DNA from 2 places in the Maribacter sp. UBA3344 genome. Region 2 is predicted to be linked to the other one. Evidence: riboswitches for the same ligand, from Rfam matches in the RefSeq annotation. Region 2 holds a riboswitch; the other holds the start of a gene.

Region 1 (16,741 bases), on a different contig from region 2:
GCTCTTGTGATGACCGCTCCTGAATTCATTTCAGAACCTGTTGCCGGTAACGTCAACACCGTACCAAATGGCATTCCTTTTTGGGTTCTTACATTTTTAGTAAGTATATCCCATGGGGTGTCACCTTCATAAACAGCTGCCGCAGAAAGGAATTTTGTCCCGTCAATTACAGAACCGCCGCCTACTGCCAATAAGTAAGATACATTTTCATCCTTAATAACCTTCAGCGCCTTCATCAATGTATCATATTCTGGATTGGCAGGAATTCCGCCAAACTCAATAACATCAAAATTGGACAGTGCCTTGGTTACCTGATCGTAAATGCCGTTTTTCTTAATACTTCCGCCACCGTAAAGCATAAGTACCTTAGCATTGGCGGGTATTTCACTTTCTATTTTTTTGATCGTATCCTTTCCAAAAATTATTTTGGTGGGATTCTTAAATTCAAAATTGTTCATTTTCTTTCTCTTTTAATTTTTAATTGTTCATTGGCTTTACTATTCTATAACAGTAACCAAATCTTTCATTGGTTTTCTCACCTTTACAAGGTTCACCAACCAATCTTCACTTTCATTCCTATAGCCTAACGGCAATAATACCGCACTTCTTAATCCTTTTTCACGAAGACCCAATATTTTATCTACAGCTGCAGGATCAAAACCCTCAATAGGCGTTGCATCTACTTTTTCAAAAGCTGCCGCAGCAATGGCTTGTGAAAAAGCAATATAAGCTTGCTTTGCCGCGTGGTTAAAATTCTCCTCTTCATCTTTTTGTGGGTATGAATCTAACAACATCTTTCTATAGTTTTCCCAACCTTCATTTTTAAAACCACGAATTTCATTGGTAAGGTCGAACATATAGTTAATACGTTCTTCGGTATACGTGTCCCAAGCGGCAAATACCAAAAGGTGAGAACAATCTGTAATCATAGATTGGTTCCATGCTACCGGTCTAATCTGTTCTTTTATTTCTTGATTCTTAACCACTATAATTTCAAAAGGCTGTAAGCCACTAGAAGTAGGAGCCAAGCGTGCCGCCTCTAATATGCGTTCCACTTTATCTTCAGCAACTTTTTCACCATTCATGGCTTTAGCTGCATATCTCCAATTCAATTTATCCAATAATTCCATTATCTAATTTTAATTAAGTTGTTTTTGCTAATTGTTCTATATCATCCGACGTAATTATAACATCGGTATTACTCGTGGTATTTGCCAAATTGAGCATTGCTTGTGCAATACTATCGGCATTAATTATTCTATATTTCTTTAAGGGACCAATGAATAGGGGCTGAATTACTTTAAAAACTACTAGACCTATCTTTTCTAGTAATCGTTGTTCGTTTCTTTCCCCGCCTATTAAAGAAGGTCTTAAAATGGAAGTTCTCGGTATTGCCTGATTTAAAACCTCTTGCTCCATTTCTCCTTTAGTACGGTTATAGAAAATGTTACTTTTCTTATTTGCGCCCATTGCGGAAATAACCAAAAAAGTGTTTATTCGATTAGCCTTTGCCAATTTTGCCGCGGCTACAGGTATACCATAATCAATGTCTCTGTACAAAGATTTATCCGGAGTCTTTTTTGCGGTGGTACCTATACAACAATAGACTTCATCACCGGTAAAATCATTTTTAAACTGTTCCAATTCTAAAAGATCGCCTATATACTGCTTCACTTTATTGGGCAACCCCTTTATGCTAGACCTTGAAAACAACTTTATGCTTTCATATCTATCATCAACAATAAGTTTCTCTAAAAGCAAGCCACCCGTTAAACCAGAAGCTCCCAAAATAATAGCTGTCTTATTCATCCTATTCGCATACTTTTATACTGCTCCAAGCTGCCTCAAAAGCTAGTTCTAACTGTTTGTCGTCCAAAACTAAGGCACCACGATTTTGAGCAATGGTTAAAAAGGAAAGCGGATTTATAGCATAGGCATACAACATATAATCTGACATGGGTTTTATAACTCCTTCTTTAATTCCTCTTTTCCATAAATCTAACAACGGTTGTAAATGCCTTATCCCTTCTTGTCTGCTTTCTTCATCTATCATGGGCGTATTATCACATTGGGCCAAGAACATGGCGTAGGCATCTTCTTTCAGTTTAAATTCAGCAATACGTTTCCAGATTACTTCAAAACCTTCTTTGACCGACATGGTTTCATCATAAGTAGCAAAAGCATAAGCAGTATAACTTGATTTCACCTCTAAATATGTCTTGTTTACCAAATCTTGCTTGTTTTCATAATAGAGGTAAATAGTGGCAGGAGAAACACAGGCCATTTTAGCAATTTTGCTCATAGGCGTTGCATGAAAGCCGTCGTTATTTACAAGCTCTATAGTTGCATTTATCAATGCGTTACGTTTGTCTATACTTTTTTGAAGTGCTGCCATGAATTAAAATCTTTGTACAAAGTTACAGAAAATGAACGTTCATTCTTTTTTATTAACAGAACTTTAATTGACTGTATTAAAATATAATATCCTCATAAATTCTAAGAACATCCTATAACGGCTCTATCTGATAATTCACTAACTTTAAGATGTCTAATAAAGGTAGTTCCCACGTCCTTTTCATTTACTACATCATCTAACCTTAGTAGGTATTCCATAACACATGTATAAAATTCTATCTTTAGATGGCGGCGGAAGTTGGGCAATAATTCAATTGCTTACCTTAAAAGATCGTTACGGAAATTTAAACGGTCACCAAATACTTAAAAAATTTGATTTAATTATTGCAAACTCAGGGGGCAGTATCGTATTGGCGGCATTGGCAGAAAATTATACATTAGACAAGGCAATTGCCCTTTTTAAGGAGAAAAGAAACAGGGAGCTTATATTTCATAAAAATACTTTTAAAGACCGCTATTTTCCGGTGGATTATCTCGGACTCTTCAATGCAGGTTTCGGACCTAAATATAGTACCAAAAGAAAAAAGGAAGCGTTTGAGAGCTTATTTCCCGAAATCGATAAAATACAAATGGATGAACTTCCAAAACTCATTGGTAAGGATTCACTTAAAATTGTTGTTGCAACATACGATGCACTGAACAATCGTGCAAAATTCTTCAAATCGTTCTCATCGAATTCCGAAGGAGATGATTCCGTTAGACTTACACAGGCCATAAACGCATCTTCAAATGCACCGGTACAGTACTTTGATTTTCCTGCACGCTTTAAGTCTAAGGGTAGCGATATATTCTATGAGCTTTGGGACGGAGCCTTAGGCGGATTCAACAATCCTATTTTAGCGGGAATCATTGAAGCGTATAAATTGGGTGTTGACCTAAATACCATTCGCGTTGTTTCTTTAGGTACCAGCAATTCCTTAATGTCAGCAGATTCTAAAAGGGACTTTTGGAACTGGAAACAAATTGCGCTTCAATTCAGAAGAAAGAAATTCCATTTTTCAAAATGGAAACCTCAATTTAATTTTTTTAAAGAAACGGTACTGCACCAAGCTAAAACCATATTATATCAACCGCCAGACACCGCCAATTACATTGCTATGATGTTCTTAAAAGCTGCAACGGGCAATAAACCCAATGAGCAGATTATTAGATTATCTCCTTTAATACATTATGATAGCCATAGTTCTGAAGAAATTATTCCATTGATCCAACAGCTCTATAAAATGGATATGGACTTAACTACAGATGAAGAAATCGATAAATTAATAAAGTGTTTTATTGGTTGGAAAAACGGACTGATCTATAACCAACCTATTGAGTTTAGGGTAGAACGCAGTAATGACCTCTTGTTTTTACAGGGCGATAAATGGTACAAAGACGGTATGGAGAGGTGGATAACTTGGGAACAAATATAAATAAGTGATCATACCTTCTAATTAATATTAATTTACAAAATCGTTTCCACCGATTATATCCGCCCCTAGCCAAAGTGTACCTATCTTTGTTTAAAATCATTTTATGCCAAGCCAATTTTCAGATTTAGGAATTTCTAAGGATTTAAAAAAAAGTCTAGATGAATTACAGATAACCGAACCCACCACTATTCAAAAGAAATGCATTCCTATAATTTTGGACAAAAGGGATGACCTTGTTGCCTTAGCAAAAACAGGAACTGGAAAAACCGCTGCTTTTGGTCTACCATTATTGCAATTGATAAACAGCAAAAGTACAGCTGTACAAGCTGTTATTTTAGCACCAACAAGAGAATTGGCACAACAGATTCATGCCAACTTAATATCGTATACCTCAAATAACCCTGATATTTCCATTGCTGCTTTATGTGGTGGTATTCCCATTAAACCCCAAATAGAGGTACTTAAAACTCCTACCCAAATTATTGTCGCTACACCTGGTAGATTAGTTGATTTAGTAAAACGCGAAGTTTTGGATATTACTAAACTGAAGTATTTGGTTTTAGATGAGGCCGATGAAATGGTAACTGCATTAAAAGACGATTTAGATACCATTATTGCTGGCATACCTAAGGCTAGACGTACTTTTCTATTCACTGCAACCATGTCCGGTGCTATTAAACAAATGGTGCAAAATTATATGTCCAAACATGTGGTGCATATTGAAGCTGATATGTCTACCCTTGGTCATAAAGGCATTGATCATAAATATGTAGTTGTGGAGCCCATTGAAAAACTAGATGTATTAACTCATTTTTTGAATTCAAAAGAGGGACAAAGCGGAATCATATTTTGTAAGACCAAGGCCGCCGTAAACAAACTGGCAAAAAAATTGGCTATAAATAAATTTTCTTCGGGAGCGTTGCACGGTAGTCTATCTCAACCCATTAGAGATCGCATTATGGGGCAATTTAGAGAGGGACATATTAAAATTCTTGTGGCTACCGATTTAGCTGCCAGAGGTATAGATGTTAAAGAATTGGGTTACGTAGTAAATTACCATTTACCAGACACCTATGATGCCTACGTGCATAGAAGTGGACGTACGGCCAGAGCAGGGGCAAAGGGACTTTCTTTGACCATTTTACAAAAAGAAGAGGTTGCAGAGGTTTTCGATTTTGAGAAAGAATTAGGTATTTCCTTTTCTAAATATCAAAAAGCGGATGCCAAAAGTATTGAAGAGAACAACACTTTATTATGGGCCAAGAAAATATTTAAGACAAAACCGAACAGAGAAATTTCAGATGAACTTAGAACGAAAGTTAAAACGGTATTTCATCATTTAACTAAAGATGAACTCGTTGAGAAAATTTTGGCACATTACTTAACTGAGCATAGCACTTCTGATAACCAACCTAAGTAAAAGTAGAAAATGAAAGTAATTTTAACATGTTTAGTATCAATTTTAGCTATGGTGGTTGTAAATGGTCAAACACCCGTGCAATCTTATTTTGAGTGGACTAATTTACCTTTTACAAAAGAAGAATTAAACACTAGACGAGAAAACCTGATGACAGAATTAGCCCAATCAAATAAAAAAGGGCTAGTATTAATACCCGCAAAAGACGGATTTTCAATTGGTGAAACATTTAGGCAAACAGATGATTTTTATTACTTTACCGGTTTAGAATTGCCAAATGCCATTTTAGTTTTGAACTTGAATAATCAAAAAGTTACTATCTATACCCCAGAACAGGATATACGGTTTGAAAACAGTTCTAGAAAAAATGATTTTCCCTTAAGACCTCTATTATATGATAAAAATATCATAAACAGAACAGGTATCCCACTCGCTTCCATGGAAGATTTTACTAATCTGTTGAATTTAGAAAATTCCAATAAATCTAAAATATTAATAAATAACGGTAGACCTGGCGAAGTAAAATTTGCACCCAATGACTACATAGCTACCTATTCTCCTGTTCAAGTTCTTTTAGAGGCAATCAAAAAGAAACATACAGATTTAAGTTTTGAAAATATCTACGAAGCAATTGCCAAAGTACGTATGATAAAATCTGAAAATGAAGTAAAATTCTTAAAACAGGCGGCAAATATAACAGTTAAAGGCATTAATGAGGCGGCAAAAGCTATAAAACCAGGAATAGACGAACGTTATTTAGAAGGCGTTTTAGAAGGAGATTTCAAGAAAAATGGTTCTCAAAGGTTGGCTTTTGGGTCCATCATAAAATCCGGACCAAACTCTCATTGGCCCTGGAGAATTTTAGCAACACATTATAATCGGAGAAACCGTATTATGCAAAATGGAGATCTTGTTATTTTTGATGTAGGGTGCGAATATGAGCAATACGTAAGTGATATAGGAAGAACATTTCCGGTTTCTGGTAAATTCACAAATGAACAAAAAGAGATTCTGATGATGGAAACCAAAATTGCTGATGAAATTATTAAGTTTTTAAAACCAGGAATAACCTTTAAGGATGTGCAGAAATTCACCAATACCATTATTCCTGAACACTCAAAAAAATATATGCAAGTAGGTTTGTTTTTTGGTCACCATTTAGGCTTATCAACAGGCGATCCAAACTTATCTAATGCTCCTTTAAAACCAGGCATGGTATTTACTGTAGAGCCGTGGTATTATAATCATGATATCAATATTTCAGTATTTACAGAAGATATGATATTAATCACGGAAGATGGTTGTGAAGTGTTAAGTTCGGACTTACCTAGAACACCTGAAGATTTAGAGAATTTGATAAAAAGTTAATCGCTACATTTTATTATACCTTATTTTAATGCTATTGAGAATGTTTTTTAATATTCCTGTAGGCTATTTACTTCTTAGATTTTAATCCTACAAACAACACAGTAGACACCAATAATAACAATAGATACCAAGTATTACTTACAAGGTCCAAATAAGTTATACTACCCTTTGCAAAGCTCAAAATCATAAGCACCTGGGCTCCATAAGGCAATAATCCTTGAGTTATACAAGCAAAGACATCTAAGATAGATGCAGTCTGTTTGTTCTCTAAAGCATACTCATCATTAATAGATTTAGCAATGGGTCCAGATATAATTATGGAGACCGTATTGTTCGCAATTGCCATATTAATAGTTGATACCAATGTTGCAATACCAAACTGTGCCGACTTCTTACTTTTTACAAAAGTTTTAATTTTTAATAGTATAAACGCTATACCGCCATTGTACGTCACCAAAGCGGCCAAACCACCCGTTAATAATGATAAAAGAAATATCTCCGTCATATTGGTAAAGCCTGTATATGATATTCTTGTAAATTCCAACACTGTGAAATCACCATAAAAGACACCTAAGATCCCAGCCGAAATTGCGCCCAATACAAGCGTCACAAAAACGTTCACACCTATTACTGAAAGTATAATTACAATTAAATAAGGCAAAATTTTAAGAATGGAATAATGATACTCTTCCATTTCCATTCCTACGGTATTCATGGTTAGACCTTCATACATTAAAATGGCCATACTTATAATGGCAGCAGGTACGGCTATTTTGATATTCGCCTTGAACTTATCACTCATTTTTACATTCAGTGATTGTGTAGCGGCAATGGTGGTATCTGAAATTACCGAAAGATTATCACCGAACATGGAACCTCCTAACAAGGCACCGCACAAAATACCCAGCGAAAAATTACCGGTATCCGCAAAACCAATTACAATTGGAGCCAGCGCTACTATAGCGCCAACAGAGGTACCCGTAGAAATAGACAAAAATGCAGCAATTACAAACACACCTACATATATATAGTGTCCGCTGATAACATCCAGACCTAAATGAACAATAGCATCTACACTGCCCATAGCTTTGGTTGTCGCTGCAAATGCTCCTGCCAATAAGTATATAAGACACATGGTCAAAATTTTATCATTACCGCACCCTTCTAAAAGAATGGCAATTTTCTCCTTCATAGATTGCTTAAACATGAGAAATGCTACCAGTATACCAGCAATTACGGCAATAGGAGCGGGTAGGGCATAAAAATCATTTTGAAAAATGCCTACGCCTAGAAATATTGCAATGAATATTAAAAATGGAATAAGTGCCTTTGCATTGGCTGTAACAGCTTTTACTTGAGTCATATATGGTTATTTGTAGAATCAGGTTTAGAGCTATAGCAAATACAATAGGAAGGATTTAACGTTTTTTCCAAGGTATTGGCTTATCGCTTTTAGCACCTTGCTCGTTATTGCAGGTTGCTATCTCTATTTGAGATTCTTGATAATTTAAGGGCGCAAAATTAATAAACCATCAGTACATAAAATCAAAAATTATACTAATTATATCTTAATTTAATCCGTTTTGACCAATTGCAGAAAATGCCATTTTAAGATGACAAAAGGCTAAAAAATTTCACTTATACAAAAGGGTCTTTTACTGAATTATACACTCCATTCGCTGAGTAGCTTCATTTTCATTTAAACTTCGAACTACATTTAAAATCTAAACGGAGACTGGTATCTATACCTACTTAGATGCTTAAACCGTATAACAACCCTAAAAATTAAAATCGATGAAAAAAATGAATCTTAACTTAGGAACAACTGCATTATTCGTATGCCTGCTTTTCTTAACCTCTTGCAGTAATGATTCCGATGATGTTTCAATCACCGAAGAAGAAACAACAGATGATACTAGCGACACCAATGAAGCAAGTAGTACTGTGGACAGTGACTCCTATATTTTAGCCGTTGCACCGGACAATGGGGTATATTTAATTGATCATGATGGTAATACCTTATTTGATTGGGATTTCAATGGTGACCAACTGGGTAATGATGCCATGCTTCAATCTGATGGCAGCTTGGTAACTACCATAAAAGCTGATAATCCACAGATAACCTTTGGTGGTTATGGTGGCGGTTTTAGAAAAATAAATGCTGACCAATCCATTGAATGGGAAGTGGACTATTCTACTAGTACCTACATCTCACATCATGATGTTAATTACTTATCGAACGGAAATATCATATTTCCCGTATGGGAAGAAGTAAGTGCTGCAGATGCTGCCGAGATGGGATTTTCGGGTAATTTTAATATTTATCCTGAAGCTATTATTGAAATGAATCCATTAACCCAAGAAATAGTTTGGGAGTGGCATGCTACGGACCATATTGTTCAAGATTATGATGAAAGCAAATTAAACTTTGGTGTCGTTGCCGATGTTCCCAACCTTATTGACATCAATTATAATAATGATCAAACTGATGGTGACATTATGCATGTAAACGGTATAACCCTAGATGAAACGAACGACCTTTTATACATGACCGTTAACTTTTATAGCGAGGTTTGGGTTATTGATCATAGCACCTCAACAGAAGAGGCTGCCACCAATACCGGCGGAAACTATAATTTAGGTGGTGACCTGGTTTACCGTTTTGGAAACCCCCTTACTTATGACAATGTTGGTGAAGTGACCATGAACAGGGTACATTATCCTAATCTTTTTGATGATAATAAGATGTTGGTATTTGTAAATAATAAGTACGACAACCAATCTGCAGTAGCAGAATACCAATTGAGTCCGCCTTATGAACTGGTAGCCGGTCAAGATAATGAGCCTGAATTAATATGGGAATTCACAGATACCGATTTATATAGTAATGGTTTAGGTAGTGGGGTTAGAATGAGCAATGGAAACACCCTTATCTGCGAAGGCACAGGTGCTATTTGGGAAGTTAATAGCGACGGAGATGTGCTGTGGAGATTTACAAATTACAATAGACCGTGGCGTGCGTATGCATTTACAAAAGACGACGATGCAATAACCGCATTAGGTCTATAATTAAAGATAGTTTTTTTGATTGATTGATTGATGACGAAGGGCTCCAATAGCAATATTGGAGCTTTTCTATTTTTAAAATTCATCTACATGATGAAATATAAGCAACTAGCATTGTTCAAATATGTAACCGGTAAAGGTTCAGGCATTCGCTTTAAATCTTATGGCATACACTTAAAATTCCTCTTTAGTCTTTGTTTTATAAATAGGTTTACCATTCCAAAATTACTAAGATCAAAAAAATGAAAATATATACTACGCTATTATTGGTATTTAGTTGGGCAATTGGCCAAGCTCAAAATACAGAGGATAACATTACTTATCAAAGCATTATAGACGAAGAACATATTATGGTCCAATTAAGTACAGCAGACCAAGCTACTATGATGTCTATGTTGCACCAGGGCTTTTACGTGTATTTTGATGTTAAAGGAAAAAAGAAGAAAAATGTTTCCATTCAATATCCAATCAATAGTACTCCGCCAAAACGTCCAGAACGAAATGAAAGAGATAATAATTCTCGTAAAAATACGGATGAACAAGAGCGGAAAGGACCGGACATGAACAAGCTATTGGAAGAAATGCCCAGAACGGCACGCTTTATTAATTTTGACCATGAAGAAGAATTTCATTTAGACCTAAACAATCTAGGTGTTACCATAAACTACAATTTTGACGAAGCTTCAAAAGAACTTCATTATCACTTAAAAATACCAAAAAATAGCATTGCTGATAATGACACCAAGCTATCCAAATTATCCATTGGTATTGTGACTCCAAAAATAACATCCGAAACAAAAACTGAAAGCCCAAATGTAAGTTTTGGTGGTGGAGGTCAAGGTAGCCGATCTGGAGGTGGCAGAGGTGGTCAAGCTGGAGGTCCTGGCGGTGGAGGTAGAGGAGGTTCTCAAGGCACACCACCACAAGATCAGCGACCCGAAGAAGTCTCCATTAATATTTGGTTTAAGGCCGATGCCAACAATTAAGTATTACAAAATTTTTCATCTATTGATTCTATAGATACGTAGTAATAATTACACTATTGGTATATATTGTTTTCACTTACTAAGAGGTAAATATACTTTTGTAACACATAAATATTAAAACACATAACCATGAAAAAAGTAATTGCAACGTTTATCATTATTGCTTCAATAACCAGTTGTAACAGTGTAAAGAACATGAACACCTCATCTATGTCCGATGCTGCTACATTATTAAGCTCACTAAGTTCTAATTCTACGGTACAGCAGGTGGCGAGCTTATTTAGCCTATTGGATACCAACAATGATCAAGCTATTAGCTCAACTGAAGCTATTGGCGAAGTTTCTGAAAATTTTGATGTATTGGACACTGATAATAACGCTAGCCTTAATTTAACCGAATTGGAAGGTATACTTGGTTTGTTAAAATAAACCTTCCATATAAACGTATTCCCCCCGAATACGTTTATTTTCATTTTGAGTTATTTGCTAAGAACCCCCTGTTTATCTTAAACAGGGGGTTCTTTTTTTTGTAGAAGATTAATAATGAAAACTTAATTCGTGGCTTTATTAAATTTGTAAGTAATACCAATATTTAATCCAAAAGAAGAATATGGTACTTTTTGGGACAGTTCTTTAGATGTATCAGTATTGGTATTCGATAGGTTATCTACGTACGTAGTAGTTCTATTTACACCTTCTGGCAAATTATCAATGGTATATAGCCCACTAACCGCTACAGTACCATCAGGTAGTTTTACATCTGTATTGAATTCCGATATTTCAGAATCTTTACGCTTTAAACTAATACCGTAATATTCAGCTTCTACAAACAGGCTAAAATTATCATCTAAATCATATTTATATCCAAGAGCTCCCACGAACCCTAAAGGAAAATGTCCATGAAAATCCTCTTTATAGTTCGTTTCGGAATAAGAGCCTTCCGGTACACCAAAAGCCTCGGCTTCGGCTTCAGAAAAAACAGATTTTTGATAAATGACACCTTCCGTTTTACCTCCCAATTTTAATAGTGCTCCAAAACGTCCATATATATTATTGGTAAATTTATATACCACGGATGCGGAAGCACCAAATGCCCTTGCCCTTGCAACAGCATTCACTTCTGTATCCGGTAAACTAACAACAGAAATATCCTGGTCAGCACCATGCAAATAACCTACTCCAAGATCAAAACCGAAAGAGTCGTCAAAAAAATAGGTGCCTCTAAGTTGAAAGTTTGTGCCTTCTCCATAACTGCCATATGAGTTTTCTGTTTCCGTTGTCGTAATTCGTTCTCCCAATTTCATACCTGCACTTCCAACGGCATAGCCAGAACTTGCCGAGACTTGCCATTGCCCATATGCCGTTGTGCTAAAAATTGCCAAAACAGCTATTAACATTTTATACTTCATAATTCATTTTTTATGTATTAGACTAAGTAAATTTCATTCTATTCATTAAACCCAATTTTTCTTATAAATACCTAATAAACATTACGTTTAACACTTGCTAGAGTGCGTATAAAAGAGGTAGAATAAGAGTTTTAGTATTGAGCTTTTTTTAAATTGAACGCCAAATTTACATCAAACCAATAATACAGCTTAGCTTAAAAGATTTTTTAACTAATTATATTAATTTAAATTATAAACCTATTGAAATAAATGAATGGTTAATTCTCTATAAACGGATCGGCATATTTCTCATCTGTGATAAACTTTGTATCGGTCAAGGTATGTAGAAAATCAACTAATGCTTGTTTGTCATTATCGGATAAGTTCAATCGGCGAACGTTATTTCCTTGAGTAAGTCTATTATCCAAATTTGGGTTGTTCTGTACACCGCTATTGTAATGTTCAATAACCTCTTCAAGAGTTTCAAATCTACCATCGTGCATGTAAGGTCCTGTTAAAGCAATGTTTCTTAAAGATGGCACTTTAAATTCACCCAAATCATTATTATTACCGGTTATACCGCCTACGCCCGGATCTGTAATAGTAGCATCTAGCCCGTTGTTTCTAGCAGCATCACCCACAAAAACATTGGTAGCATGACAATCAAAACATCTGGTCTGGTTGCTCATAAAAAGTTGCTTACCTCTATTTTCTGAATCTGTAAAATTTGGAAAGTTGTCATCTATATCGTTTACTTGTGCCAAACCTTCATCAAATTTAGATTCATATGAAACCATAGAACGTATAAATTGAGATAACGCCAATGCTATACGCTCACTGGTAACATTGTCATCACCGAAGGCATTAGTGAATAAAGCTTCATAATAATCTACGACCGACAGTTTTGCTTCCAATTCAGGCAAAGTTAGTCCCATTTCCACTAGGTCTTGAATTGGAACCAATGTTTGCTCTTCTAGACTAACCGCTCTTTCGTCCCAAAAAAACCTTCCATTTTCATAAAACCTGGCATTTGCAAGCCCCATGGAATTCCTAGAAGTTAATTCACCATCAAACCCTGTACTTAAGGCGGTAGGATCAGAAAAACCATGTTCTTGAATATGGCAAGACGCGCAAGAAATAGTATTGTTCCTAGATAAATTAGTATCATAGAACAACACCCTGCCTAAAGTTGCTCCATTATCTGTTATTTCGTTATTATTAGGAGTATTATCTTCATTTCTAACATCGTTATCTAAAAAGAAATCCGGCAAAAGTATATTGGCATAATTGAATGGAGAACCTGGCAAGGCTAAAATAGATGAATCAACAGCAAGGTCATTAGTATTTTCTTCATTATCATCAACAACCGTATCATTATTTTCATCATTGACCAATAGTTGTTCTTCTTCGGTTATATCTATATATTCATCTTTACTACACGAACTTAAAATAATCACTAGTAAGCAAATTGGGACAAAACACTTTTTCATATTACATTGTTTTTTAAAAGATTGATAAAAATTAAAAAGTAGTTTTCTGTCATATAGGTCAAATAAATTAGGGTAGGGTAACGGTAGGAATATGGTATTGCAACAGCTTCGCCATTACTGGCGAAACTTCTACAATCCAAGGGTTAAGAATTAAAAATTAGGGGATAAACTAAAGTTGTTCACTGCAGCTGAAATCTCATAACCTAAACGAGCGCCTTCATCACTATCAGCTTGTATATGTACACCCAATGGTATTCTAGAATATCCATTTTCTTCGGCCATTTCCGTAAAAGAACTGAACCTTCTAGGGGTGCCATCAAAATCTGATCTTCCGGCATGGGTTCTATCGGTAAAGTTAATGGCGTCTCCCCCAAATATGTCTATAAAAACTCCCGATGCCGCCGCTGCAAATGTAGCATGCCCTGACGGATAAGCCGGAAAAGCTGGATTGGGGCTGGAAATGAATCGTGCTAAATTTGTTTGAAAATCATCGTTGATGTACTCCAGAATAAATCTACTTGGTCTTTCTGAATTATAGGTGTATTTATCATCCCAAGCAGAAACCGCAGCATCATTAGTTGCAAAACCAAGTTTCAGCAACAACTCCAATGCTTGTTCAAAATCCAAGTCTTCCTGTTCAATTAATTGATTGGCAATGGAAAACTGTCTACCAGGAGGACTCATCATTAACCCTTCTACATCATCTGACCAAAATTCGGCTATCCAAAGATCTTCGTTATCTGATAACCTAGCGGTTGTAGCAGAAATCTCAACTTCTTCCATTTGCTCATAATAGCCACTATTTCTATTAGTGTTGTGGGAAAATGGCGGCGGTGTGCTAGAGGTCTGTTCCGGACTGATCACAAATGTTCTTACCCTGTTCCAATAAGGAAACCACGCACTTTCTCCTTCAGATGCCGCCCATAAGCCTTCACCAACAGGTGCTACATATGATGCAGGATTAGGGTCTAACTGTTGAGATTCTGCTTCGGTATCGGTTTGGCTATAGGCAATTACACTTTCTGCGACCAAAGTCCCCCATGCTATGGAATTCTCAATTTCTTCTTGGGAAAGTTCTTCCGTTAGTTCATCTGCCAACTCATCCTCTAAAGTTGCAATACCCGCTTTTGCATTATTGGAAACATTGAACATAAAATGGTCCATTACCAAGGCGTAACATGTGTTAAGTGCCAAATTTCTATCTACGTTATTTGCTCTTTCATCTAAATCAAGATTAAAGCCCTGTAATTGACCTTGTGTAGATCCATAACCATCCATATCCGCTACGGCAGTTTCGTACCCGGCCAAATGAATGTAGGCTAAAGCTCTTGCTGTAGTATTAGGTCTTAAGCCATCAGTATATCTATCCAAAACCAGCCAAAGATCATTCCAATCCACAATTAATTGCACAGTCTCCTCAGATGGGTTCAAGCCATTGTTACGGTTATTTTGCCTTCTAGCGGTCAAAGAGTCTTGGGCCACTGTTTCAAAATCATCTGTGTCCGTTTCACTAATTTCAAGTACGTCTAACTCATCTTTTGCACAAGCCTGTAGTAGGATCACCGATAGGATAATCAACACCCATCTTAAATTATAATTTCTCATAAATTTCTGTATTAAAGGTTAATGTTTAACTGAAGGCCTTTTGTGCCTTTCCCTTAATACGCTGAGGTAGTACATATACCCAACCCTCTTTTTGAAAAAAAATAAATTCTATTGATTTACTACCTAATTAATGGAAAAACCAAAGTAGTATTTGAAGTATAATTAGTTATTAAAAATGTATGCTAAACTGTAGGTTGGGGGCAAAACCAATAGTTTTACGATAAGGTTCATCTACAGGTGGTTCATTTTGAAAAATATTGACAATATTGTCCTGATCAAATAAATTAACGATTGACAAGCCCACAATTCCTTTCCAACTTTTCTTAGTGTTCGTAAAGCCATACGTGGCAGAAACATCAAATTGATGCATACTTGGAAAACGTTCTGTATACGCTATATCCAAACTATTTTGTGAGGTATTGCTGTCTTCATCAAAATCTGGAACAACTACCGGCATACCTGAAAAGTAACCCCAGGTCACCGCCAAATTAAAAGGATCTAAGTGCCATAAACCCGTAACGTGTAAGATATGGCGTTGGTCAAAAAAAATGGGTAAATCAGTATCAAATTCGGTATCTACCTCACTTAATGAATAACTGAATAACGATTCAAAATTATTCCACCGCTTTTTTATAAATAGATCAGCCCCTTTGCTTTTTAACTTTCCTTCTTCAAGTGTACTGGTGTTGGTCTGTACGGTTACGTTTTTCGTATTCCTACTATACAATTCTACATCAAACAGCCAGCCCGATCTATTGTATAAAGCTCCTATCATGGCTTGGTAGCCCTCTAAAACGGATGTAGTTGCATCTGGCAGATACCAAAATTGAGATTGATCATTAAAATCATCAAAATCGTCACGTAGTTTTTTTTGAATAAATTGATGTGAACGACCGGCAGAAGTTTTTAAATACAATGCATCACTAAGACTTATATTTACTGATAATCTGGGATCCGCATAAAATCTTTTATTGGGTTCAAAATAGTCTGCATGCATGCCTAAATTGGCCGTCACTTTATCATTCCAGTTTTTATTGTATGAAATGAAAGTACTATGGGTCAATGCATTTTGATCCCTACGACTGTCAACACTATTTTCATCATTTCGCTGATCAAACCGTAAATTATAATCGGTAAGGGTGTACCCGGTTTCTAAAGTAGTATTCTCGTTCAATTGTAGCTGAACTTCGCTAATAAACCGAGTATCGTTTATCGTATTTGAATATTTTTCAAAACTTGAGCGTACATCTGCAGAAAAGCCCTCACTTTTATTATCAATATACAAGGACGATGTACTTACTCTTGCCTGTGCACTTAATCTGTCCGAAAATGTACCTTCCCATTTTATAGTCATTCCCCAATTATCCAAATATAAATCCCTGAAATCCCTGTTATCTTTATCATCCGAATCCTCTAAAACTGCAGACAGTCTATTCTGTATATTTATATAACTAATTGTTGCTTTATGATTCTCATTAATATCATAAATCAATTTTGAATTTATATCATAAAAGCCAACTTTAAAATAATCACTATTTACATCGTTGGCAACAGATTCTAACCGACTGCCTTGAAAATTTAAATTTGAAAA
Region 2 (16,741 bases):
ATGATGTTTGGCTATGCAACCAGTGAGACCGAAAATTACATGCCTTTGTCGTTAGATATTTCACACAAGATTTTGCATACACTGGCAGAACTGCGTAGAGAGGGTAAAGAGATTTCTTATTTAAGGCCAGATGCTAAAGCGCAGGTTACTTTAGAATATTCAGATGCCAATGAGCCACAGCGTATAGATACTATTGTAGTTTCCACACAGCATGATGCTTTTGATGCCGATGATGAAAAAATGTTAGCGAAAATAAAGTCTGATATTATATCAATTCTTATTCCAAGGGTGAAGGCACAATTGCCGGTAGAGACCCAAAAATTGTTCGATGATCAGATCAAATATCATATTAACCCAACAGGTAAATTCGTAATTGGTGGACCACATGGTGATACCGGATTAACGGGCCGTAAAATTATTGTTGATACCTACGGAGGTAAAGGAGCCCATGGTGGTGGTGCTTTTAGCGGTAAAGATCCAAGTAAAGTAGACCGTAGTGCGGCATATGCGGCACGTCATGCGGCAAAAAATTTGGTAGCTGCAGGTGTTGCGGATGAAATTTTGGTACAAGTGAGCTATGCGATCGGCGTTGTTGAACCTACATCTATTTATGTAGATACCTACGGTACTTCTAAAGTTGGGTTAAGTGATGGTGCTATTGCAAGAAAGGTGGCTGAGTTGTTTGATATGAGACCTTTTGCCATTGAAGAAAGATTGAAGTTGAGAAATCCTATTTATTTGGAAACGGCCGCTTACGGTCATATGGGTAAACAACCAAGAACTATTACCAAGGTTTTTGAATCGCCATATAATGGTCGTATTGAAAAAGAAGTGGAATTGTTCACTTGGGAAAAACTAGACAAAGTAGCAGAGATAAAATCTGCGTTTAGCATATAAGAGTAAAGTGAAACCGTTTTGCACGGTTAATGCTTACACATCTAATGAATAAAAAATGCCTCGTATTTTACGGGGCATTTTTTTGTGCATTGATTTATGGAACGATTGTAAAAACATCACGAGTATTTGGGCTGCTATTAAGGATTGTTTTTATAGTTGTTTTTGGTGTTCAATAATTCATACAAGCCAATTAACACCTCTTCACAACAAGATTATATGGTTTTACCACAAAATCTATTTTGTAGGAAAAGTATTACATATATTTGAATTGTAATTATTGGTGAATCCCCAAATTTTGCCAAGTTAAAAGATAAAGAATATGTTAGTACTGTAAAAAAAATTATCCATGTGAATACCGGTTGAAGTCCCAAATGTCTGCTTGTATTCCGCATTGTTAAAAAGAGTCTTTGTCTTTTAAAAACCTATAAAAATATGAACTTAACCTACGAATGCCATGCTTAAAATGCCCAGATTTCTATTAACGCTTTTCATTGGTATATGGCTGCAATCGTGTGCAAAAGATACAGACCTTATTTCTGAATATGTAGTTTTAGATACCTCAAAATACGAATATCGTTCCGTAGAAATGAATCCGGAATTTAAAATTGAAAAATCTATAGAAAATTTAGAAACAGTTGTATTAATTCCTTTTTCTAATTAAATTTAGATCCAACTAAACACTATTTTAATGAAAGACCAACTACTAAAAGAGACCACCATTGAAGAATATAAAAGCGATTTTTTCACCGGCATTGTTATGCTAATGAGAAAGTTGTTTATGATTTAAATGCGTTTGCTTTTCTCAATTTCCTGTGTGAGAAGTACAGTGCCTATCCACCTATCAAAACTTTATTTTAATATTTCGTTCCCTGTAAATGTTATATTGCGGTCCAATTCTTCTTGCCTTGTTCTCATTTAAAAATGATTGACAGGCAGCTAAAGTTAAATTAGCAATTTTCGGTTCAATTTTATTCCGTACAGTAGTAAACTTTCTTAGTTTTAAGATTTCAAACCTTTAAGACATGTCAAAGTTTACCATCAAACAGTTTTTTACGTTCATTTTACTAGCTATAGTACTTATTTCCTGTAGAAAAACAACACAAAAAGTAGCCAATGCCGAGGTTTCTGATACCTACGTAGAGGATAACTACACAAAAAAGGAAGTGGATATTGCCATGCGTGACGGTGTTACGTTACATACCACTATTTATTCGCCAAAAGACACTTCAAAAGAGTACCCAATTATAATGCAAAGAACCCCGTATAGTTCTCAGCCTTACGGAGCGGGTAATTTTAAATCAAAGATCGCGCCCAACATTCATATGATGCAAGATGGCTATATAGTGGTCTATCAAGATGTGCGCGGCCGTTGGTTAAGTGAAGGGCATTATGAAAATATGCGCGCCTATAATCCCAACAAAAAAACAGAGCAGGATATCGATGAAAGTTCAGATACCTATGATACTATTGAGTGGTTGGTCAATAATGTAGAGAATAATAACGGTAATGTAGGTATTTGGGGAATTTCGTATCCTGGCTTTTATTCTACCTATGCCGTGGTAGATGCGCATCCGGCATTAAAGGCAGCATCTCCACAGGCGAGTATTGCCGATTTCTTTTTTGATGATTTCCACCATAATGGCGCCTATTTATTGAGTTATTTTAGGGCTACTTCATTGTTTGGTACACCAAGACCAGATGGGGATAAACCTATAGATACGGCTTGGTATACACTGCCTGATTTACCAACTGAAGATCAGTATCAATTCTTTTTAGATGAAGGACCGTTAAAGAACTTAGATCGATTTTTTGAATACGAAACAGCCGATACCCCACGTATGGCAAAGGAGGGCGTAACCGATGATTATTTTTGGAACGAACTTAAAGAGCATCCAAATTATGATGAAATGTGGCAGAGCAAGGGCTTGATCCAGCATTTAAAAGATGTAAAGCCAACAGTGGCCACAATGGTAGTTGCGGGCGAGTTTGATGCGGAAGATTTATACGGACCGTTAGAAACCTATAAGAATATAGAAAAGTACAATGCCGATAATTACAATACCTTGGTTTTTGGACCATGGGATCACGGCGGATGGGCACGTAGAAAAGGTCAGAATACTGTGGGCAACTATTATTTTGGCGATGGAATTTCTGAATTTTTCCAAGAACATATAGAAACCAAATTCTTTGATCATTTCTTAAAAGGTGATGGCGATAAGAATAGCGGTTTGCCAGAAGCCTACGTTTTTGATACCGGTAGAAAAGATTGGAAAACCTATGATACTTGGCCGCCAGCAGGTGTCGTGAAAAAGGATATGTATTTATCTCCAGATCAAGAACTGACTTTTGAGCCAAAAGAAGTGGAAGAAGTAAAGTTTATCAGTGATATTAAAAAGCCGGTTCCATATTCAGAAGATATTAAAACGGTATTTACACCAAGAAAATATATGACCGATGATCAGCGTTTTGCAGCTCGCCGTGGTGATGTCCTGGTGTTTGAAACTGACGTAATGCAAGAAGATTTGACCTTGGCGGGTGATATTTTGGCGAAGCTAAAAGTTGCTACTACGGGTACCGCTGCAGATTGGATCGTAAAAATCATTGACGTACACCCAGCAGATGAACCTGCTTATGAAGGCATGCAAGACCACTTAAAAATGAGCAACTATCATTTAATGGTACGTAGCGAAGTATTGCGCGGTCGTTTTAGAAATAGTTTTGCTAACCCAGAACCGTTTGTGCCAAATGAAAAAACAGATGTAACTATTAAGCTGCAAGATGTATTCCATACCATTAAAAAAGGTCACAAATTACAGGTACAAGTACAGAGTACTTGGTTTCCGTTAATAGATTTAAATCCGCAAACCTATGTAGATAATATTTTTGAAGCTGAGGAGTCGGATTTTAAAACCCAGACACATACGGTATTCACAGATTCAAGTATAGAGTTTTCTGTGTTAGAGTAGGAGTGCTAAACGATTGTAAATCATGCGATAGAAGTAATATATTGTAACTATTAATAAACTATGATCTTTGATATTAGGACAAAGGAAAAAAATGAAGAAACAGAAATTTCGGAGAAAAAACTACAAAGTTTAATCGTCGAAAATTTCAATTTATTTTTTCCTGAACTTAAAATTATAAAATCGGAATATGCTATTAAAGGAAATGTTAGGTTGTTTGGGATGAGCGGACGAATAGATATTCTGGCATACAATCCAGTCGAAAACAATCTTGTGATATTCGAGCTTAAAAAAGAACACTCTAGGAACATAGTTATTCAAGCAATTGATTACTCAGATTTTATTGAGGAAAATTTAGAGTTAATTATTTCGCGTATTGATGAATTATCTATTGAAGAAAAAAAGATAGTCTTGCAACTTAACAAGCCACCTAAAATAATATTAGTAGCGAATTCATTTTATCATCCAACAATTCGTCGTGCGAAAAGATTGACTAATGAAATTTCTTTATATCAGTATATTTATTATTCTAATCAACTTCTGCAATTTGAAGAGATTAAGGATAATAGTAAAATAAAAGAGAGAATAGAAAGTATTTCATATTCGAGTGAATCTCTAGATCACATTCCTAGAATTGTTGAAATAATAAAAACCATAATTGGTTTGGATTTATTAAATGAAAGGTATTACAAGATTGAAGGTAGAAAATTAACTGTAAATCAATCACATTTGTTTAAATCATACGAAAAGTATTATAGTGGTAAGGGAATGGATTTTTTATCGAAAATGGATTTTGTAAAGTCGATAAAGGAATCGAATAGGTATATTGGAAGTTCTAAAGGTGTGCGATATAAAAACAATAATACGAGCGGAATAATTATAAATCTGTCATAAATTACGATGCCTCAATTCACAACTTGCTAAGGTCATTTTATTAGTTTATTGTAGTAATGATTAAGAATGGTCCACAGATTCTTACAAGTGTTTTAAGTAAATATACATTAACATAGTCCTTCGAAATTAAATATCAATTAAATGGGTACATTTTGGAAATTAAGATTTGTGGCTTAATATTCCTTATTTTTAATATCAATCAAAATTAAACAAAAGCCAACAACAACAACAACCAACAACAACCAAAATGAAAAAAATAATCCTAACTGTTGCAGTCCTGCTTCTCTTGCTGCCATTTAAAACTAAGGCGCAAAAAAGCAATGCTAAAAAGCCCAATATTATTTTCATCATGTCAGATGATCATGCGTATCAGGCCATAAGCGCATATGACGATAAATTGCTGCAAACACCCAATATTGATCGCTTGGCAAAAGAGGGCATGCTTTTTACCAATGCCAGCGTTACCAACTCTATTTGTGCGCCTTCTCGTGCAACCATATTAACAGGCAAGCATACACATATCAATGGGAAAGTGGATAATTATTTTCCGTTCGATACTACACAGGTGACCTTTCCACAAATCTTTAAAAAGAACGGTTATAAAACGGCGATGTTCGGTAAGCTTCACTTTGGCAATAATCCAAAAGGGGTAGATGAGTTTATGATCTTGCCGGGTCAAGGGCACTATATTAATCCAGATTTTATAGTCACCAATGGTGATACCATAACCAAGCAAGGCTATGTTACCGATATCATAACAGATGTATCACTAGATTGGTTGAAAGAAGAAGCGTCCAATGACGAACCTTTTATGATGATGTATTTGCACAAGGCACCGCACAGACCGTGGTGGCCAAGACCGGATAAGTTTAAGGAGTTCACGAAAAAGACCTTCCCAGAGCCTGAAACGTTATTTGATGATTACAGCAATAGAGGATCGGCGGCAAAGACGGCAGAAATGAATTTGTTGACACACATGATGTATAGTCATGATAGTAAGATCAGACCGGAAACCTTAGCTAAAATGGAGGGTAAGGTTTTACCGGTAGTGGAGGAATTTCCCAATAGTTTTTACGGTCCGTATAACCGTGCAACGGCAGAACAAAAAGCATTGTATGATCCGGTGTTAGATTCCATCAACGATTTTTTCTATAACAATTGGCCAAAAATGAACGATACCGAGAAAATGAAATGGAAGTATCAGCGCTATATGCAAGATTATTTGGGTAGCATTTCTTCGGTAGATGATAACGTAGGTCGCTTATTGGACTATTTGGATGAAAGCGGATTGGCGGAAAACACCATAGTGATCTATACCTCTGATCAAGGATTTTATTTAGGGGAGCATGGTTGGTTTGATAAGCGATTTATTTATGACGAATCGTTCAAAACTCCGTTATTAGTGCGTTGGCCCAATGTAGTTGAACCGGGAGCTGTAGAAAATGAAATGGTACAGAATTTAGACTTTGCACAGACCATGTTAGAAGCTGTAGGCATCAAGCCGCCTAGTGATATGCAAGGCGAAAGTTTAATTCCCTTATTGAAAGGCGAAAAAGAAAAATGGACTAGAGATGCCGTGTATTATCAATATTACGAATATCCATCTGTTCATATGGTAAAGCGTCACTATGGTATTGTGAATAAAGAATTTAAATTGGTGCATTTCTACTATGATGTTGATGAGTGGGAGTTGTATGATAGATTGAAGGACCCAAAGGAAATGAATAACATCTACAACGACCCTTCCTACGCCGATACCGTTAAAAAATTAAAGAAAGATTTAATTGCACTTCGTAAAAAATATAAAGACTCCCCGGAGCAAGATCAGATGTATATAGATAAATATAAGAGCGCAGGGATGATTGAGTAGTTGTTCGTGGTTCGTTTCTCGTTGTTCGTTTTTCGTTTATAGTAAAATGTCAGTTCGAGTGCTCTTAAACTAATTTTTCTTTAGGTTAAGAGTGTATCGAGAACAGGTTTGGGACACGTGTGCTTCTCGCTACAATTTTTCCTCCCAAAAAAGGTCGTAAAAACCACTCGAAGTGACATTCGTTTTAAGGCGAAAAGGAGTTGATTTCATACTGTACTTTGTCAGTTCGAGTGCTCTTAAGCTAATTTTTCTTTAGGTTAAGAGTGTATCGAGAACAGGTTTGGGACACGTGTGCTTCTCGATACAATTTTCCTCCCAAAAAAGGTATTAAAAACCGCTCAGAGTGACATTCGTTTTAAGGCGAAAAGCAATTGATTCCATGAAGTGCTTTGTCAGTTCGAGTGTTTTGGGCGTAGAATATCTGAGTCCTAAAAAGTATCGGTAATATTGTAATTGAACAAGTGTTCCATTGCTTTTAAGCCTTCAGAAAACTAACAACAAGACCAAGAATTATATATTTTTCATAAAATACTAGGTTTTTAAATTTTTCTGCCTTTATATTTGTAGCTCAAAGTTCACACACGTATTGAATAGTTATCAAGAAAGGTGGAGGGATTAGACCCTTTGAAACCTTAGCAACCCTTTGTTCCATACAAAGAAGGTGCTACATTCTACCCTTAGGGGAAGGATAACAGTAATCGATTTTCTCGATATTACTTTCTTATAACTTTTTGATTTTACTTACTCACATTTTTATGTGTTTAAGTTGGGCTTTTTAATTATTAAAATAATTTTTAAAAACAACAAAATCATGAGTAATCACAAATTAGCAACAAACGCATTACACGCAGGTCACGACACCACTACAAATGGAGGTACAAGGGCAGTGCCTATTTATCAAACTTCATCGTATGTATTTAATGATACCGATCATGCGGCAAACTTATTTTCTCTTAAAGAACTAGGGTTTATTTACACACGTTTAAACAATCCTACCAATCAAATTTTACAAGATAGATTAGCCGCTGTTGAAGGTGGTGTTGGTGCTGTGGTATTTGCATCTGGTACTGCTGCTATTTCTACAGGTTTATTGACCTTGTTAAAAGCGGGAGATCATATTGTAGCATCCAGCAGTTTATACGGTGGTACTTTTAATTTGTTGAATGTTACCCTACCAAGATTCGGTATTACGACCACCTTTGTAGATGCATCTGATCCTGAAAATTTTGGAAAAGCGGTGCAAGATAATACAAGGGCTTTCTTTGTGGAATCTTTAGGGAATCCGAAATTGGATGTGTTGGATCTGAAAGCGATTTCTAAAGAATCGAAAGCAGCGGGAGTACCTTTTATAGTAGATAATACAGTAGCTACTCCTTCATTGTTAAACCCTATTGAGCACGGTGCCAATTTGGTCATTCATTCATTGACAAAATATATTGGCGGTCAAGGAACGTCCTTAGGTGGAGCAATTATAGATGCCGGTACGTTTGATTGGACCAACGGAAAATTCCCTGAATTTACGGAACCATCTGCAGGTTACCACGGTTTGGTATATAGCGAGGCATTAGGTGCTGCAGCATTTACCTTTAAATTGATACTGGAAGGTTTACGTGATTTTGGTGGGGCATTGAGTCCGTATAACGCCTTCCAGATTATACAAGGTTTAGAGACTTTGCCGGTACGTATAAAGCAACACAGTGCAAATGCATTGGAATTGGCTACTTGGTTAGAAGGAAGGGATGAAGTGGCTTGGGTAAATTACCCAGGATTAAAGAGCAATAAATACTATGACTTGGCGCAAGAATACTTGCCAAAAGGTCAAAGCGGATTGGTTACCTTTGGTATCAAAGGAGGTTTTGAAGCGGCTAAAAAGGTTACCGATGCCACTAAGATTTTTTCATTACTTGCCAATATTGGTGACACTAAATCATTGATCATTCACCCGGCAAGTACTACCCACCAGCAACTAACCGCAGAGCAGCAAGAAGGTGCAGGTGTGGGGCAAGATTTAATTCGTTTGTCGGTGGGTCTTGAAGATATAGAAGATTTAAAAGTAGATTTAGAGCAGGCATTTGCCAGCCTTTAATATAGGTTGCTATATAGTCAACAACCGGTCACTGACCGTAGCGGAAGTGATCGGTGGTTTAAGAAAAAAAGAATATTGGTGGCGGCTGAGCCTAGCCGAAGTCATTGAATGTTCAAGAATATATTATTTTACATGTGGTGGCTGAGCGCAGTCGAAGCTCAGTCACAAATTGATTTTGAAATAGATGTTACATCAACTACAGATTAAAAAATACAAGGCCCTAAGCGGTAGTGCTCAAGATATTCAATTATCATATCAGGTATTTGGGAAAGCTCTTCATACAGCGCCAATAATTTTGGTGAATCATGCATTAACGGGCAATTCTAATGTTACCGGAGAAAATGGTTGGTGGTCTGCCTTGATCGGAGAAGAGAAGTGTATAGATACTAACAAGTACACTATTTTGGCATTCAATATTCCGGGCAATGGTCATGATAAGTTTGTAATAGAGAACTATAAGGATTTTGTAGCCGGTGATGTAGCTAGAATATTTTTATTGGGCCTACAGCAGTTAAAGGTAGAACGTTTGTTTGCATTGATCGGTGGATCTTTAGGTGGCGGTATCGCTTGGGAAATGGCAGCATTGCACCCAACGCTGACAGAACATTTGATTCCTGTGGCATCTGATTGGAAATCGACCGATTGGTTAATAGCCAATTGCCAAATACAGGAACAGTTTTTAGTGAACTCTAAACAACCTGTGCATGATGCCCGTATGCATGCGATGTTATGTTATAGGACCCCGGCTTCCTTTAAAGAACGGTTTAAACGAAGTACCAATGAGGAGCTTAAGGTTTTTAATGTAGAAAGTTGGTTAATGCACCATGGCGATAAGTTACAAGAGCGTTTTCAATTGTCTGCGTATAAGTTGATGAATCAATTGTTAAAGACCATTGATGTAACTAGGGATGGTGATGAGAATTTCATTAAGCTACAAAATAGCGATACCAATATTCATATTATCGGGGTAGATTCCGATATGTTCTTTACTGCCCAAGAAAACAAAGATACCTTTAGGCAATTGGCGCAGGCAAAGAGTAATGTTACCTATGGAGAAGTACAATCGTTACATGGGCATGATGCCTTTTTGATCGAGTTTGATCAAATGGAAAAATTGCTGACCGGTATTTTTAATACCAACGGTAATATCAAGAAGATCAAAATCCTAAAATTTGGTGGTAAATCGTTAAGCAATGGCGAGGGACTTGAGCGTGTATTGGATATCGTTACACAAAAGGTCAAGAACAATGAGAATATAGCCATGGTGGTTTCCGCAAGGGAAAAGGCTACGGATCAGCTAGAGGATATGCTAGAGAAAGCGGCCAAGGGAAAAGATTATAGGTCAGATTTTGAAGCGCTGGAGAAGTATCAAAAACATACCTATTCCAACGTAAATCTATCTGCCGAATTCAAGGGCTTGGCAAAGCTATATGAAGGAGTTTCCTTGTTGGGAGATTATAGCGCCAAAATAAAAGATGAGGTGCTGGCGTATGGCGAGTTGATCTCTGCCAAACTGGTAACCAAACTATTGATCGGTAAAGGGATCAATGCCAAACTTGTAGATACTCGTGAAGTCATTAAGACCGATGATACCTTTGGTGATGCCAAGGTGCTTGAAAATGAATCCAAAGAATTGGTGCTTTTGAAATTTGCTGAAATTCCGAGTGATACGGTAGCGGTAGTTACTGGTTTTATAGCCTCTACAGTGGAGAATGAGACAACTACTTTGGGTAGGAATGGTAGTAACTATTCCGCCGCATTATTGGCTAATTTCTTAGATGCCGAAGAATTACAGAATTACACCCATGTTGATGGTATTTATACGGCAAACCCTGATTATGTACCAGAGGCGAAAAGACTGGCGAACCTGTCTTATGAAGAAGCAAATGAGCTCGCCAATTTTGGAGCTACCATTCTACATGCCAAAACCATAATTCCCTTAATAGAGAAGAACATTCCGTTACGTATTTTAAATACCTACAATGATGATAATGAGGGTACTTTAATAAGTGCCAAATCCAGTAAAGAAGGTATAAAGTCGCTCTCGGTAATAGAAGATGTTGCCATGATCAATATAGAAGGTCGTGGCTTGTTAGGGAAAGTAGGGGTGGATGCCCGTATTTTTAAAGCCTTACAATCTAGCAATATTAGTGTCAGCATAATTTCTCAAGGATCATCTGAAAGGGGAATAGGTCTTGTAGTGAAAAAGGATAAGGCAAAAAGGGCAAAGCTGGCACTAGAAAATGAGTTTAGCAACGACTTTGAATCAAAAGATGTAAATATGATTACGGTGATGGATGATGTGTCAATCATATCTATCGTAGGTCAAGATTTAAGCACTTTTCACAATCCGTTCAATGCATTGATCAAAAACCAGATCGTGCCGTTGTTGTTCAATAATACGGTATCTGGCAAAAACGTAAGTTTGGTGGTAAAGAAATCAGATTTGCATAAGGCGGTAAATGTTATGCACGGTCAGGTGTTCGGCATCAGTAAGAAAATTAATATTTTGATTTTCGGTCACGGTAATGTAGGCGGTACGTTGATAGAACAGATTTTAAAGTCGGCAAAGTCCATTAAAGAGCGCAAGAAATTAGACCTAAGGGTTTTTGGAATTGCAAACTCTAAAAAGATATTGTTGAATGAAAAAGGTATTGCCAAAAACTGGAAGACACAACTAGAGCAGAAAGGAAAACCGTATAAGGTTGATGACGTCTTTGAATTTGCAAAGCGTCACCATTTAGAGAACCTTATTGTAATAGATAATACGGCAAGTAAAGATTTTGTTGCCAACTATTTTGAATTTGTAGAGCATGGTTTTGATATTGTGTCATCTAACAAAATTGCCAATACCTTGCGTTACGATTTTTATCAGTTACTGAGGGAAGAATTGCAAAAAAATCAAAAGCAATATCTGTACGAAACCAATGTAGGAGCAGGTTTGCCATTGATTGATACTATTAAATTGTTACATTTATCCGGAGAGAATATAACAAGGATAAAAGGCGTATTCTCAGGTTCTTTAAGTTATATTTTCAATACATTCTCAGAAGTGGATGTACCTTTTTCATCGATTTTGAAAGATGCAATGCAAAAAGGATTTACGGAACCAGATCCACGTGAAGATCTTTCTGGAAATGATGTTGGGCGTAAATTATTGATTTTAGCACGTGAGCTAGATTTGCATAATGAGTTTGCAGATATCAATATTGAAAACCTGATACCTAAAAAACTGCAAGATGGTGAGGTAGATTTCTTCTTACAGCATTTAGAAGTGTTGGATACCAAGTTCAATGAAATTAAGAAGAACCAAAAACCAGATCATGTATTGCGTTATGTAGGTGATCTGCACGGAAATCTTCAGAAAGAAAAAGGAGTGTTAGATGTAAAATTGGTCTCCGTACCAAAAGAAAGTGCCCTGGGGCAAGTAAAAGGGTCAGATTCCATTATAGAGATCTATACGGAATCTTACGGGGAAAATCCGTTAGTAATACAAGGTGCAGGTGCAGGCGCAGCAGTAACCGCAAGAGGTGTCTTTGGTGATATATTACGAATTGCGGAGAAAGGATGACTTCGGCTCCGCTCAGTCACCGCGTACCAATATTTGTTAGGTAAAAGGCTGGCAGCTGAGATAGCTGAATCCAAATAATAGTAATAAAAATAAGTAAGTTTAATCATGGTGGCTGAGCGTAGACGAAGCCAATAAATGATAATTGTATGTCAGGATTTATGTATATTTTGGAATGTTCAGACGGAAGTTATTATACTGGTAGTACAAAAGACTTAGATAAAAGAATAGTAGAACACCAAGAAGGTAAAGGGGCTAATCATACAAGATTAAGATTACCTGTGAAGTTGGTTTATGTAGAAGAGTATTTAAGAATTGATTCTGCATTTTATAGAGAGAAACAAATACAAGGTTGGAGAAGAGAAAAGAAAGAAGCATTAATTAATAGGGAATTAGGTAAGTTGCCAGGTTTGGCAGAATGCCAAAATGATACACATTATAGATATTTTAAAGAATAATAAAATGTCAATTCGGCGGAGCTTGACGGTCAGCATAATAAAAGAGGTGGTGTGTTTAAGATAGGTGGCTGAGCGTAGCCGAGATTAGGTGGCTGAGCGTAGCCGAAGCCAAATAATGTGAATAAGAGTAAATTAGTTAGTTTAGGTGGCTGAGCGTAGCCGAAGCCAAAAAGTAAAGAAATGAAAAAGAACAACAATAAATTTGAAACGAACGCAATACGTACACAATTAAAACGAAGCGAAAATTTGGAGCATTCCGTTCCATTATATTTGACCTCTAGTTTTGTATTTGAAGACGCTGAAGATATGCGTGCTTCGTTTGCCGAGGAAAAAGATCGTAATATATACTCAAGATATTCTAACCCAAATTCATCTGAATTTATTGATAAGGTTTGTCAAATGGAAGGTGCGGAGAGCGGATTTGCTTTTGCATCGGGTATGGCAGCTGTATTTTCTACATTGGCAGCGTTGCTAGATAGTGGGGATCATGTGCTATCGGCAAGAAGTATTTTTGGTTCTACGCATTCGTTGTTTACCAACTTTTTTCCAAAGTGGAATATTGATCATACATACTTTAAAATAGATGAGTTAGAAAAAATTGAAGGTTTAATTACACCAAAGACAAAAATCATCTATGCGGAAACGCCTACCAATCCAGGTGTTGATGTATTGGATTTGGAGGAATTGGGTAAAATTGCCAAAAAGAATAATCTAATTTTAATCATAGATAATTGTTTTGCATCACCTTACTTGCAACAGCCTATTAAATTTGGGGCGGACTTGGTCATACATTCCGGTACCAAACTAATGGATGGTCAAGGTAGGGTTTTGGCTGGTATTACCGTAGGTAGTGCAGATTTGATGGATAAAGTATATCGATTCTCACGAATTACCGGTCCGGCACTTTCACCTTTCAATGCTTGGGTGCTTTCTAAAAGTTTAGAAACACTGGCAATAAGAGTCGACAGACATTGTGATAATGCTTTAAAGTTAGCCGAATATTTAGAAGCGAGCGATAAGGTAAATTGGGTAAAATATCCATTTTTAAAATCGCACCCTAAATATGAAATTGCAAAAAAGCAAATGAAAGCGGGTGGTTGTGTTGTAGCCTTTGAAGTTAAAGGCGGTTTAGAAGCGGGTAGGGAATTTTTCGATTCCATTAAACTATTGTCCCTTTCTGCCAATTTAGGAGATTCAAGAACTATCGTTACGCATCCGGCATCTACAACACATAGTAAATTAAGCGTAGAGGAACGTGCTGCAGTGGGCATATCAGATGGTACGGTCAGAATTTCTGTAGGCCTGGAACATATAGACGATATCATAGCGGATATTGCTCAAGCTTTAGGCTAAAGGATATTGTGATTAAAACAAAAAGCCCGGTACGTACCGGGCTTTTTGTTTGTTTTATATAAGGTGGGTTATTTTGTTAATGTCATATTATAAGTTGCACTAACGCTAGTTGTAGCACCAAAGAAATCTACAGTTTCATCCACTTCATATCGTAATGACATTTTACCATCTGTAAGTTCTGTAATGGTAAAGCCTACTTCTTCATCACCAGTGCCAAAATATAGGGTACTGCCATCTAGTCTCCATTCATCACTTTCAAAAAAGTCTTCACCGGTTTCTTCTTCAGTTGATGTTTCTCCCATAACCGTAGTGGTAATCACTGTGGTGTAAGAACCTTCACTGGTTACTATGTTAGGGTTTTCTGAAAAAGTAACTACGGTATCAAAATCTTTACCAACTGCGGTGAAAGTAGTGGGTATAGAAGTGCCGTCAAAATTAGTATCTGATCTACCATCTTTTGTTTCTAGGGCGGTCAGGTTCCAGGTGCCCGTAATTTGAGATTCACTGGCGTTGGTAACAGCATCTTCATCGTTAGAGCATGATAAGAACACCAAAGTAAATGCACTTAAAAGTGTAGATAATAAAATTTTTTTCATGATTTGGATTTTTAGGTTGCCCAGTATTAACGCTAAAATTGTCGTCTTAAGTATTTCTCCGATATTTTATTATTTGGCTATCTTAGCATCATGCTCTCGAAAAAGACAAAATATGGTTTAAAAGCGCTTTCTTATTTAGCGGCGCAAACAGACAAGCAACCTGTTCAAATTTCAGAAATTGCTGAGAAGGAGAATATCTCCCAGAAATTCTTGGAAAGCATTTTGCTAAGTTTAAGAAAAACAGGTTTTTTAGGCTCTAAAAAAGGTAAGGGGGGCGGCTATTATCTTTTAAGGTCACCCGAAGAGATTTCAATGACCGATGTTATGAGAGTGCTTGAAGGTCCTATAGCGATGGTGCCATGTGTTAGCCTTAATTTTTATGAGACCTGCGATGATTGTCCCGATGAAAACACATGCTCCGTACATAAATTAATGTTGCAAGTGCGTGATAGTGCCTTAGAGGTATATAGAAGCAATACTTTAAAGGATATCATTTCTTAGCGTTCAAAATTCATTCATTTTTTGGTTTACTGTAATTTAATATGTTGCGAAATATTAAATTTTTGCGTCCATTTGTTAATAATCTACTAAATCTATAGGGTAATGGAAATTTATCTGAATTTTTGGCGACTACTTTGAAAATATATACTATTTTTGAAAACTCTATTAAATTAGTAGGGTAATAAAAATTAAGTAAAAGATGATTGCAGATCAACTTGTTTTGAACAAAAAAGAGTCAAAGACTACCTATAAAGAAGATAAAACTTCAGAGAAGCCGCTACGTAGTATTGCAAAAGCGTTTAGTTGGAGAGTAATTGGTACGTTAGATACTTTGGTGATATCCTATATATTAACAGGTGAAATTTCTATTGCGGCCTCTATTGCCTCTATAGATTTTGTAACAAAAATGGTTCTGTATTTTTTTCACGAAAGAATCTGGAATTTAATAAAGTGGGGTAAATAGAAAAGAAAAGGATTATGGCATTGACAGAAGCACAAGTTCAACAATTGAACGTTCAGTTTAAAGGGATACCACCTCAAGAAATTATTTCTTGGGCAGTAAAACATGCTAAGGTTCCTGTAGTGACTACTAATTTTAGACCGTACGAAGTAGCTATTTTGCATGCTGTTTCAGAGGTGAGAAAAGATATTCCTGTAGTTTGGTGCGATACAGGGTATAATACTCCTAAAACCTATAAACATGCAGAAGAATTGACTGAAAGGTTGAATTTGAACATAAAATTATATGTGCCAAAACAGACTACCGCACATAGAGATGCCGTAATGGGTATACCACAAATAGATGATCCTAGGCATGCAGAGTTTACCGAGCAGGTGAAATTGGAACCTTTTAAAAGGGCAATGGCAGATTTTAAACCGGATGTTTGGTTTACTAACCTTAGAAAAGGGCAGACCGCACATAGGGATAGTTTGGATATATTGAGCCTAAGTAAAGATGGTGTATTAAAGGTGAGTCCGTTTTATCATTGGAACGATACTCAGCTAGATGCCTATTTGAAAAAATATGACCTACCTAACGAGCATAACTATTTTGATCCAACCAAAGTGTTGGCAAATAGGGAGTGCGGGTTACATAGTTAATTATAGGTGGTAGAAAAAATAAAGATAATTGATCTAAAAAAGTATAATGAGTAATACAAGCACGGAATTGGAGGCAACCCCTTCCTTAGACCTTTTAAAAGATACTTCTCATATAAATGCCCTTGAAAATGAGGCCATTTATATCATTAGGGAGGTTGCAGCTCAGTTTGAGAAGCCGGTACTTTTGTTTTCGGGAGGAAAAGACTCGATCACATTGGTACGTTTGGCACAGAAGGCATTTTGGCCATCAAAAATTCCTTTCCCTTTAATGCATATTGATACAGGTCATAACTTTCCTGAAACCATAGAATTTAGAGATAGATTGGTAGAGGAGTTGGGTCTGGAATTAATTGTACGTAATGTACAGGATTCTATTGATCAAGGTAAGGTGAAAGAAGAATCTGGTAGGTATTCAAGTAGAAATAGCTTGCAGACAACAACGTTGTTAGATGCC

Evidence for each region. Region 2 has a riboswitch for S-adenosylmethionine ahead of B2Z27_RS12840 (O-acetylhomoserine aminocarboxypropyltransferase/cysteine synthase family protein). Riboswitches for the same ligand answer to the same signal wherever they lie in the genome.
Region 1: it holds a riboswitch for S-adenosylmethionine, as region 2 does, so the genes downstream of both, B2Z27_RS00865 (Na+/H+ antiporter NhaC family protein) here and B2Z27_RS12840 (O-acetylhomoserine aminocarboxypropyltransferase/cysteine synthase family protein) in region 2, are expected to answer to the same signal.

The regions. Positions count from the first base shown of each region.
Region 1 is NZ_DERI01000002.1:24,809-41,549, reverse strand. It holds gene B2Z27_RS00900 (iron-containing alcohol dehydrogenase) at 1-458, opposite strand, end outside; gene B2Z27_RS00895 (nitroreductase family protein) at 498-1,130, opposite strand; gene B2Z27_RS00890 (NAD(P)H-binding protein) at 1,144-1,809, opposite strand; gene B2Z27_RS00885 (TetR/AcrR family transcriptional regulator) at 1,811-2,395, opposite strand; gene B2Z27_RS00880 (patatin-like phospholipase family protein) at 2,619-3,830, shown strand; gene B2Z27_RS00875 (DEAD/DEAH box helicase) at 3,934-5,250, shown strand; gene B2Z27_RS00870 (M24 family metallopeptidase) at 5,260-6,615, shown strand; gene B2Z27_RS00865 (Na+/H+ antiporter NhaC family protein) at 6,683-7,978, opposite strand; SAM-I-IV-variant riboswitch at 8,030-8,126, opposite strand; gene B2Z27_RS00860 (arylsulfotransferase family protein) at 8,410-9,684, shown strand; gene B2Z27_RS00855 (hypothetical protein) at 9,924-10,667, shown strand; gene B2Z27_RS00850 (hypothetical protein) at 10,797-11,096, shown strand; gene B2Z27_RS00845 (outer membrane beta-barrel protein) at 11,219-12,076, opposite strand; gene B2Z27_RS00840 (cytochrome-c peroxidase) at 12,334-13,545, opposite strand; gene B2Z27_RS00835 (vanadium-dependent haloperoxidase) at 13,696-15,150, opposite strand; gene B2Z27_RS00830 (TonB-dependent receptor plug domain-containing protein) at 15,320-16,741, opposite strand, start outside.
Region 2 is NZ_DERI01000018.1:72,329-89,069, forward strand. It holds gene metK (methionine adenosyltransferase) at 1-897, shown strand, start outside; gene B2Z27_RS12820 (hypothetical protein) at 1,361-1,558, shown strand; gene B2Z27_RS12825 (CocE/NonD family hydrolase) at 1,920-3,863, shown strand; gene B2Z27_RS12830 (hypothetical protein) at 3,924-4,754, shown strand; gene B2Z27_RS12835 (sulfatase family protein) at 5,002-6,624, shown strand; SAM riboswitch class I at 7,216-7,319, shown strand; gene B2Z27_RS12840 (O-acetylhomoserine aminocarboxypropyltransferase/cysteine synthase family protein) at 7,436-8,710, shown strand; gene thrA (bifunctional aspartate kinase/homoserine dehydrogenase I) at 8,895-12,281, shown strand; gene B2Z27_RS12850 (GIY-YIG nuclease family protein) at 12,428-12,736, shown strand; gene B2Z27_RS12855 (trans-sulfuration enzyme family protein) at 12,917-14,089, shown strand; gene B2Z27_RS12860 (hypothetical protein) at 14,158-14,685, opposite strand; gene B2Z27_RS12865 (RrF2 family transcriptional regulator) at 14,776-15,186, shown strand; gene B2Z27_RS12870 (DUF2061 domain-containing protein) at 15,386-15,649, shown strand; gene B2Z27_RS12875 (phosphoadenosine phosphosulfate reductase family protein) at 15,664-16,287, shown strand; gene cysD (sulfate adenylyltransferase subunit CysD) at 16,334-16,741, shown strand, end outside.